DNA from 3 places in the Comamonas sp. AG1104 genome. Region 3 is predicted to be linked to each of the others. Evidence: predicted binding sites of a transcription regulator. Region 3 holds the regulator's gene; each other region holds the start of a gene.

What was found. The regulator sigma-54, encoded in region 3, starts transcription at its own class of promoters, with help from an activator protein. The targets are predictions, from matches to a motif close to TGGCANGNAANCTGCTTT.
Region 1: a site for sigma-54 is predicted at 1,918-1,935, ahead of DFO48_RS12410 (TorF family putative porin). Genes of this name have one in related genera too.
Region 2: a site for sigma-54 is predicted at 1,815-1,832, ahead of glnA (type I glutamate--ammonia ligase). Genes of this name have one in related genera too.

Annotation. Positions count from the first base shown of each region.
Region 1 covers NZ_QQAS01000004.1:111,193-114,468, forward strand. Annotated here, with positions in the region: gene DFO48_RS12400 (Bug family tripartite tricarboxylate transporter substrate binding protein) at 1-172, shown strand, start outside; gene DFO48_RS12405 (sulfatase) at 286-1,614, shown strand; gene DFO48_RS12410 (TorF family putative porin) at 1,989-2,741, shown strand; gene glnK (P-II family nitrogen regulator) at 2,759-3,097, shown strand; gene DFO48_RS12420 (ammonium transporter) at 3,137-3,276, shown strand, end outside.
Region 2 covers NZ_QQAS01000007.1:117,675-120,950, forward strand. Annotated here, with positions in the region: gene DFO48_RS19770 (sterol desaturase family protein) at 1-657, shown strand, start outside; gene DFO48_RS19775 (EI24 domain-containing protein) at 672-1,559, shown strand; gene glnA (type I glutamate--ammonia ligase) at 1,882-3,276, shown strand, end outside.
Region 3 covers NZ_QQAS01000003.1:710,052-713,327, reverse strand. Annotated here, with positions in the region: gene lptB (LPS export ABC transporter ATP-binding protein) at 1-704, shown strand, start outside; gene DFO48_RS11795 (RNA polymerase factor sigma-54) at 850-2,451, shown strand; gene DFO48_RS11790 (aspartyl/asparaginyl beta-hydroxylase domain-containing protein) at 2,627-3,276, opposite strand, start outside.

The DNA of each region.
Region 1 (3,276 bases), on a different contig from region 3:
GCGCCTGTCGCAGCTGGTGCAGGAGGTGATGAAGGAAGCCGACACGCAGCACAAGTTCGCCGTCTCCAACCTGGTGCCCGTGGTCAGCAGCGCGCAGGAGACGGAAAAAATGCTCAAGGCCTACCGCGCGCAATGGTCGCCGGTGGTGCAGCGCTCGGGCTTCAAGCCCTGATATTTGAGGAGCACCTATCGCTTGTTACCAAACATTTTCAGCATTAAATCTATTCAGAATCCTTGCATAACAAGCGATAGAAGCTCCTTTTTTTGAATGTTCTCCGTTCTCTCATGACCGACTCCCGCCCCAATCTGATCTTCATCCTGGCCGATGACCTCGGCTATGCCGACCTGGGCTGCACCGGTGCGCGCGATGCGCACAACAACGCCACCGACGTCTCGCCGCGCCTGGACGCCATGGCCGCCCAGGGCCTGCGCTTCACGCGCGGCTACTCCAACTCGTCGGTGTGCTCGCCCACGCGCTTTGCGCTGGCCACGGGCCGCTGGCAGTACCGCCTGCGCGGTGCGGCCGAGGAGCCCATCGCCAGCGTGCATGGCGACAAGGTGCTGGGCCTGCCGCCCGATCACCCCACGGTGGCCTCGCTGCTGCGCGACGCCGGCTATGCCACGGCCCTGGTCGGCAAATGGCATCTGGGCTACCCCCCGCATTTCGGCCCGCGCCTGTCGGGCTACGAGGAGTTCTACGGCTTTCACGCCGGCGGCGCCGACTACTTCGCCCACTGCGATCCGCGCGGGCGCCCCGACTTCTGGCGCAACGAGGAGCCGCACACCGAAGACGGCTACCTGACCGATCTGCTGAGCCGCCGCGCCGTGGACTTCGTCAAACGCCAGACGGCCAAGCAGCCCTTCTACCTCTCGCTGCACTACAGCGCGCCGCACTGGCCCTGGCTGACGCGCGAGGACCGCGCCGAGTCCGAACGCCTGCAAGGCATGGGCAAGCATATCGACGGCGGCTCCATCGACACCTATCAGCGCATGATCCATCACATGGACGAAGGCATCGGCTGGCTGCTGGATGCGCTGGAGGAAAAAGGCATGAGCGAGAACACGCTCATCGTCTTCACCAGCGACAACGGCGGCGAGCGCTTCTCCAATACCTGGCCTTTCGTGGGCCAGAAGATGGATCTGCTCGAAGGCGGCATCCGCGTACCTTTGCTGGCACGCTGGCCGGCGCGCATGACGGCCGGCGCCGTCTGCGACACGCCCAGCCTGACCATGGACTGGTCGGCCACCTTCCTGGCCGCTGCCGGCGTATCGGCAGATGCCGACTATCCGCTGGATGGCATCAGCCTGCTGCCCCTGATGCAGGATCAAAGCTGGATGCCCGAGCGCGACCTGGCCTGGCGCATGAAGCACCGCGAGCAAAAGGCCTTGATACGCGGCGACTGGAAATACCTGCAGATCGAGGGCATCGAATACCTGTTCAACATCGCCAGCGACCCGCGCGAGCGCGCCAATCTGCGTGATCGTGAGCCCCGGAAGCTGGCCGAGTTGCGCAGCGCCTGGGAGCTCTGGAATCGGGACCTGCCGCCGATTCCCGAAGAAGCCAAGGTCTCGCTGGTGTTCACCAAGGCAGACCTGCCCCAGGCCAGCTTCTGAGCTGCGCGCGACCTGCAAGCCCATCGCCCTGGCGATGGGCTTTTTTTGCGTCCGCGCCAAACGGAGAGCACGCACTCACTTGCAAATCACCTGTTTGGTGCAAAAAGACGCGCAAAAGCCGGGCCATGGCGGTGCATCGCAAAAACGCACCATCCTGGTGCATCCGGTTCAGGCCGCAGCCCGGGTGGCGAAAGTTGCGCACAGTGATTGTGAAAACTCGTAGCTTTTTGTACCGGGCAGCTATGGCCCGCCGCCTGTTCCAGGGCCTTGGGCAGCGAACCGCGCCGCAGCCGCCGCAGAGACTGGCACGGTCTGTGCTTTGAGAGTTCATCCGAGATTTTTGCCACGAAATTTTCAAACCGGAGGAACCCTGAATGCCTAGTCCCGCTGCAAGCCGTTTCAAGACTTTCGCCAAGACTGCCGCCCTGGCCTGCGCCGTTGTCGCCCCCATGTGGGCCCATGCCCAGCTCTCCGCCAACGTTGCCCTGACCACCAACTACAAGTTCCGTGGCCAGGATCAGGACGCCAGCCGCACCAAGGCCGTCAAGCCCGCGCTGCAAGGCGGTTTTGACTACACGTTCGGCGACAGCGGCTTCTACGTCGGCAACTGGAACTCCTCCGTGGACTGGCTGCCCGGCAACTCGCTGGAAACCGACTTCTACGGCGGCTACAAGTTCAAGGCCGCCGATGTGGACTGGGACGTGGGCATGCTGACCTATGTGTACTCGGGCAATGCCAACGGCAACACCACCGAGATCTACGGCTCCGGCACCTATGGCCCGTTCACGGCCAAGTACTCGCACACAGTGTCCAAGGACTACTTCGGCTGGGCCGGAGCCAAGGCCGGCTCGGGCCTCAAGGGTCGCAACACCGGTTATCTGCAGTTCTCCTACAGCCAGGAAGTGATGCCCAAGGTGACACTGAAAGCATCAGTTGGTTACACCCATTTCTCCAGCGACATCAAGGACCTGGGCGTTCCCAACTATGTGGACTACAGCGTCGGTGGTGCCTATGACCTGGGCGACGGCTTCTCTGCAGGTGCAGCGGTGACCGGCGCCAACAAGAAGGCCTACTTCGGCGATGTGAACAAGGCGCGTCTGATTCTGACGCTCTCCAAGACTTTTTAATTTTTCAGGAGCCCGTCATGAAAATGGTGATCGCCATCATCAAACCCTTCAAGCTCGACGAAGTGCGTGAAGCTCTTTCCCAAATCGGTGTGCAAGGCATCACCGTGACCGAAGTCAAGGGCTTTGGCCGTCAGAAGGGTCACACCGAGCTGTACCGCGGTGCCGAGTATGTGGTGGACTTTCTGCCCAAGCTCAAGATCGAGGCCGCGATTGCCGACGATCTGGTGGACGCCGCCATCGACGCCATCGAGGGCGCGGCCCGCACCGGCAAGATCGGCGACGGCAAGATCTTTGTGCAGGCGCTGGAGCAGTCGATCCGTATCCGTACAGGAGAAACCGGCGACGCGGCCCTGTAAAGGCCCAGTCTCTCTGGAACCGTTTTGAGAAAGATTGCCATGATCAAGAAACTATTGAGCGCAGGCCTGGGACTGGGCCTGCTGGCTGCCGGCGCCACCGGCTTTGCCCAGGAAGCTGCAACGGCTGCCGCCGCAGCAGCACCTGTGGCCGAAGCAGCGGCCGAGGCCGTTCCCACCCT
Region 2 (3,276 bases), on a different contig from region 3:
CTTCATGTTTGGGGCATGCCTGGCTTTCATCTAGACGATATCTGGCCGGGCGTGACGGACAATGCCTGGGTCAGTCTGTTGATGTATCTGGTCGTCTTCGATCTGGTCGAGTACTGGATTCATCGCGGTCAGCACGGTTTTACCTGGTGGTGGAAGCTGCATGCCGTGCACCACTCGCAGCGCCAGATGACGGTGTGGAGCGACAACCGCAATCACCTGCTCGACGACGTGATCCATGACGCCATCATCGTGCTGGTAGCACAGCTGATTGGCGTGGCTCCGGGGCAGTTCGTGGCCATCGTGGCCCTGACCCAGCTCAGCGAGAGCTTTCAGCATGCCAATGTGCGCATCTGGTTTGGCCAACTGGGCGAGCGCCTGTGGATCAGTCCGCGCTTTCACCGCCGTCATCACGCCATCGGTATCGGTCACGAACCCATGGCGCCTGTGCGCAACAAGAAGGTGCACGGCAATAACTTCGGCGTATTGTTGCCCTGGTGGGACATATTGTTTGGTACGGCCAACTTTGATCTGCGCTATGACCCCACTGGCATTCGCGATCAGGTGCAAGCGAATGCAAAAGGACAATTGCGCGACTATGGCCGTGGCTTCTGGGCGCAGCAGTGGCTGGCAGTCCTGCGATTGATGGGTCGCGCATAAGTCAATCCTTGAGTATGCTTGCCAGCATGAGCTTGCTACTCGACTCTTTTTGGCGTGCCCTGGCGTATTGCCTGCATAAGCGGGTCATTGTCTGGTCACTCTTGCCGCTTCTGGCCATGGCCTTGATGGCCTGGCTTTTGGGTTACTTCTTCTGGGCCGATGCGGTTCTCAAGGTGCAAAGCCTGCTGGACGGGGTTGGCTGGCTGCATTCCCTGTGGCTATGGCTGCAAGGGCTGGGCCTTGGGTATGCCTCGGAGGTGGTGGCTTCCATTTTTGTGGTGTTGGGAGCAATGCCGGTACTCGTGGTACTGGTATTGCTGCTGGTGGGCCTGTTCATGGCACCAGTGCTCACGCAACTGGTGGCCGAGAAGCGCTTTGTCGGGCTGGAGAAAAAGCATGGCGGCTCTACCGTGGCCAGCCTGGTCTGGTCGGGCGGCTCCACGCTGATTGCGCTGCTGGCCTTGTTTGTCACTTTGCCGCTATGGGTGTTCCCGCCGCTGATGCTGGTGGTGGCGCCCCTGATCTGGGGATGGCTCACCTACAGGGTCATGGCATTTGACGCCTTGTCCGAGCATGCCAGCAAGGATGAGCGCCGGGCCCTGTTTGCCCGTCACCGCATGTCGCTCATTCTGATGGGGGTGATCTGCGGCTATCTGGGCGCAGCACCCGGTGTGGTCTGGATTTCCGGGCTGCTGTTCCTGGCTGCTTTCTGGATTCTGGTTCCGATTGCGATCTGGATTTATGCGCTGGTGTTTGCCTTCTCTGCACTGTGGTTTGCCCACTTCTGTCTGGCGGCGCTGGAGCAGATGAGGGCGCAGACCCTGCCGAGTGCTGCCGACCCACAGGTCCCGTTTGCACCTGGTGCAGATGATTCGGATGGTGCAGCTTCGGTGGCTCGCTGAAAAGCGTCTGCAGCAGGTTGGATCAGGTGTCATGCACCAAAAACAATCCCATTTCAGAATTGCACCATCTTGGTGCAAGTAAATTCACCAAGATGGTGCAATTGTGCTGCGTGCTCTGGCAGTGCGACAATGCGCGTCTGTTTGGTGCAGTTTGCAGATGCAGCTCTGGTAAGTGCTTATGTCTTGTGCCGAATGTCTTTACACCAAGGCTCGGTTTCGGTGCGCAGATGTTGTTGTGAGGCGCCAAGGTCGAGTTGGCACGCAAACTGCTAGATACTATTCATTCTTTATTTGATCAGCCAAAGTTGGCAGGAGAGATCTAATGGCGAAGACCGTTGCAGACGTGATGCAGATGGTGCAGGATAACGAGGTCAAGTTCGTGGACCTGCGCTTTACCGATACCCGCGGCAAGGAACAGCACGTGACCGTGCCCGTGTCGCACTTCGACGAGGACAAGTTCACCTCGGGCCATGCTTTCGACGGTTCTTCCGTTGCCGGCTGGAAGGGTATCGAAGCCTCGGACATGCAGCTGGTTCCCGATCCCAACACTGCCAATATCGATCCCTTCTTCGAAGAAACCACACTGATTCTGCAGTGCGATGTGATCGAACCCGGTGATGGCAAGGCCTATGATCGCGATCCCCGCTCCATCGCCAAGCGTGCCGAAGCCTACCTGAAGGCCTCCGGCCTGGGCGATACCGCTTACTTCGGTCCCGAACCCGAATTCTTCATCTTCGACGGCGTGCGTTGGGGCACGGAGCCTCACAACCCCTTCTTCGAAATCGAAGAATACGAGGCTCCCTGGAACACCGGCACCAAGTTCGAGACCGGTAACCGTGGTCACCGTCCTCGCGTCAAGGGTGGCTACTTCCCCGTGCCTCCCGTTGACAGCACCCAGGACATGCGTGCAGAGATGTCGCTGCTGCTGGAAGCGGTCGGTATTCCCGTCGAAGTGTTCCACCATGAAGTGGCTGGTGCCGGTCAGAACGAAATCGGCACACGCTTCTCGACCCTGGTCGAGCGTGCCGACTGGACACAGCTGCAGAAGTACATCATCTGGAACGTGGCCAACACCTACGGCAAGACGGCAACCTTCATGCCCAAGCCCTACGCTGGCGATAACGGCTCCGGCATGCACGTGCACCAGTCCGTGTGGAAGGATGGCAAGAACCTGTTCGCCGGCGACGGCTATGCCGGTCTGTCCGACTTCGCCCTGTACTACATTGGCGGCATCATCAAGCACGCTCGTGCGCTGAATGCCATCACCAACCCCGGCACCAACAGCTACAAGCGTCTGGTTCCCGGCTTCGAAGCGCCCGTGAAGCTGGCTTACTCGGCCAAGAACCGCTCGGCCTCCATCCGTATTCCTTACGTCAGCAACCCCAAGGCTCGCCGCGTGGAAGCCCGCTTCCCCGATCCTCTGATGAACCCCTACCTGGGTTTCGCAGCTCTGCTGATGGCCGGCCTGGACGGCGTGGAAAACAAGATCCATCCCGGCGAAGCCGCGACCAAGGATCTCTACCACCTGCCTCCCGAGGAAGACAAGCTGGTGCCTACCGTCTGCCACAGCCTGGATCAGGCTCTGGAAGCTCTGGACGCCGACCGTGCGTTCCTGACCAAGGGCGGTGTGTTCTCCGACAGCATGCTGGATGCCTACATCGAGCTGAAGATGGGCGAAGTGACTCGCTATCGCCAGTCGGTGCACCCTGTCGAATAC
Region 3 (3,276 bases):
ACGGCAGCCGCAAGGTGGTCAAGGATGTGTCCCTGTCCGTGCAAAAAGGCGAGGTGGTCGGTCTGCTCGGCCCCAACGGTGCGGGCAAGACCACATCGTTCTACATGATCGTGGGCCTGGTGCGCAGCGACGGCGGCGAGATCTTCATCGACGGCCAGCCGGTGGGCGGCATGCCGATCCACCAGCGTTCGCGCCTGGGCCTGTCCTATCTGCCCCAGGAAGCCTCTATCTTTCGCAAGCTCAGCGTGGAAGACAATGTGCGTGCCGTGCTGGAGCTGCAAAAAGACGAGCAGGGCAAGACACTGACGCAGGGCGAGATCGAAAAGCGCCTCACCGGCCTGTTGCAGGAGCTGCGCGTCGAGCATCTGCGCCAGTCGCCGGCGCTGGCGCTGTCCGGCGGTGAACGCCGGCGCGTGGAAATCGCGCGTGCCCTGGCCACGCAGCCGCGCTTCATCCTGCTTGACGAGCCGTTTGCCGGTATCGATCCGATTGCGGTGATCGAGATCCAGCGCATCATCGGCTTCCTCAAGGAACGCGGCATCGGCGTGCTGATTACCGACCACAACGTGCGCGAGACGCTGGGCATCTGCGACCACGCCTTCATCATCAGCGACGGCCATGTGCTGGCCGAAGGCACGCCCGAGGAGATCGTGGAGAACGCCGATGTGCGCCGCGTCTATCTGGGCGAACATTTCAGGATGTGATGACTCCCACGCTCCCTCACTTTGTGTGGTCGCTGCCCCCGGAAGGGACCCTGACCGGCAGCGCCGAGGTTTGCCTTGGGGCAGCCCGGCGGCAAACCCATAGCACTGCGCGCGTTTGCAATGATTGTCTGGGGGCCGCGCCTCGATGAAGCCAGGTCTCTCGCTACGCGTTTCGCAGCATTTGTCGCTTACGCCGCAGCTGCAGCAATCCATTCAGCTGCTGCAGCTCTCCACTCTGGAGCTGGCGCAGGAAGTCGAGCAGATGCTGGTCGACAACCCTTTTCTGGAGCGTGCGGGCGATGAGGCTGAAACTGCGGGAGATGCTCCTGTAGATGTAGCTGCTAGCGCCAGTGAATACAGCACTTCAGATGGTATTCGTTCTGAAAATGAATCATTGCAAGCGCAATCAGCTACTGAAACGGTAGCGGAAGCATCAACCCCCGAAACCCCTGAAACGCTGAACTGGGAGGCCGACGGCATGGACGGCCAGGACGGGGAGTGGGGCGGCGAATCCAGCAGCGAGTGGGAGACGCCCTCGGCCAGCAGCTCCACGCGCAACCGCGATGGCGATGACGAAACCGATGCCATCGATCTGGCGCGCGAGCACCAGAGCCTGACCGACTTTCTCCATCGTCAGGCGCTGAGCCTGCATCTGGGCGCGGCGGACATGGCGGCACTGCGCTTTCTCATCGAGTCGCTCAGCGACGATGGCTATCTCGAGGATTCCCTGCAGGAGCTGGCGCAAAGCCTTGCCGGCGACGACCTGGAAGAGCGCGAGGAGCTGGAGCAGCACTTTGTCATTGCTCTGAAGCTGCTGCAAAGTCTGGAGCCCGTGGGCGTGGGCGCGCGTGATCTGGCCGAGTGCCTGCAGCTGCAGCTGCGCGACCTGATCCGCACTGCCGAGGACGAGGGCACGACCGAGGCGCATATGAACCGGCTGCTGCTGGCGCAATCCATCTGTGCGCAGCCCATGGACCTGCTGGCGCGGCGCGATCTGCGCAAGCTCACCAGCCTGTGCGGCGCGCGCGAAGAGCAACTGCGCGAAGCCATGGCCCTGATCGCCAGGCTGGAGCCGCGTCCGGGGCGCCGCTTTGTCGACGTGGAGCGCCATATCGTGGTGCCCGATGTCATCGTGCGCCCGGTGCGGGCCGGCGCCGGCCGGGCGGACTTTTCCGTGCAGCTCAACCCCGAGGTCATGCCACGTCTGCGCGTGCACGACATCTATGCCAGCGTGCTGCGTCGCCACAAGAACAGCGACGGTCATGCAGCGCTGCAGCAGCAGTTGCAGGAGGCGCGCTGGTTCATCAAGAACATCCAGCAGCGCTTCGACACCATCTTGCGTGTTTCCGAAGCCATCGTGGAGCGGCAGAAGAACTTCTTTGTGCATGGCGAGCTGGCCATGCGCCCGCTGGTGCTGCGCGATATCGCCGATACGCTGGGCCTGCACGAGTCCACCATCAGCCGCGTGACCACCGCCAAGTACATGGCCACGCCCCAGGGCACGTTCGAGCTCAAGTATTTCTTCGGCTCGGGCCTGGGCACGGAAACCGGCGGCAGTGCCTCCAGCACGGCCGTGCGTGCGCTGATCAAGCAGTTTGTCGATGCCGAAGATGCCAAGAAGCCGCTGTCGGACGCCAAGCTGGCAGACATGCTCAAGGAGCAGGGCATCGAGTGCGCGCGCCGCACGGTGGCCAAGTACCGCGAGCAGCTCAAGATACCGACGACCACGCTGCGCAAGGCGCTGTAGGGCGCCTTAGAAACAAGAAAGCCGCTGATGCATCGCACAGCGGCTTTTTGTTTAGAGCCATATGTCTTGATGAAGCAAGATCCAAGTGAGGGACAGCAAGCAAAGGCCGCCCTGCAGCGAAGATGTCGTCCCCCTTCCGAAGAGAAAGGGGGAAGGCGCAAAGCGCCTCAGGGGGTTAATTCGGTACCAACCACCAGATAAACCAGACCAGCACGCCAATCATCAGTCCGAACTTGAGGATCTTGTAGAAGGTCGGATTCCAGTCGCGGAAGGCACGGCGGTACTTGCCGGCATAGAACGAGATCTTGAACAGCTTGCTGATCATGCCGCGCGGATCGCCCTCGTTGTTGGGCGAGCTGGCGGCGGCCACCACGTTCTTGCCCAGCCAGTGATTGAGCCACTGGGCAAAGCCATTGGTCATGGGGCGTTCCACGTCGCAGAACAGCACGATGCGGTTGCCTTCCGAGCGGTTCTCGGCCCAGTGCATATAGGTCTCGTCGAAGATCACGCCTTCGCCTTCGCGCCAGCTATAGGGCTTGCCGTCGACCTCGATCATGCAGCGGTCGTCGTTGGGGGCCAGCACGGCCAGGTGATAGCGCAGCGAGCCCGCATAGGGGTCGCGGTGCAGATTGAGCTTGGCGCCGGGCGGCAGCTCGGCAAACATGGCGGCCTTGACGCTGGGAATCGACTTCACCAGGGCCGTGGTCTTGGGGCACAGCTCCATGGCCGAAGGGTGGGCATCGCCGTACCACTTGAGGTAGAAGCGCTTCCAGCCGGTCTTGAAGAAGGAGTTGAAGCCTGCGTCATCGTTGTTGGCGGCAGCCT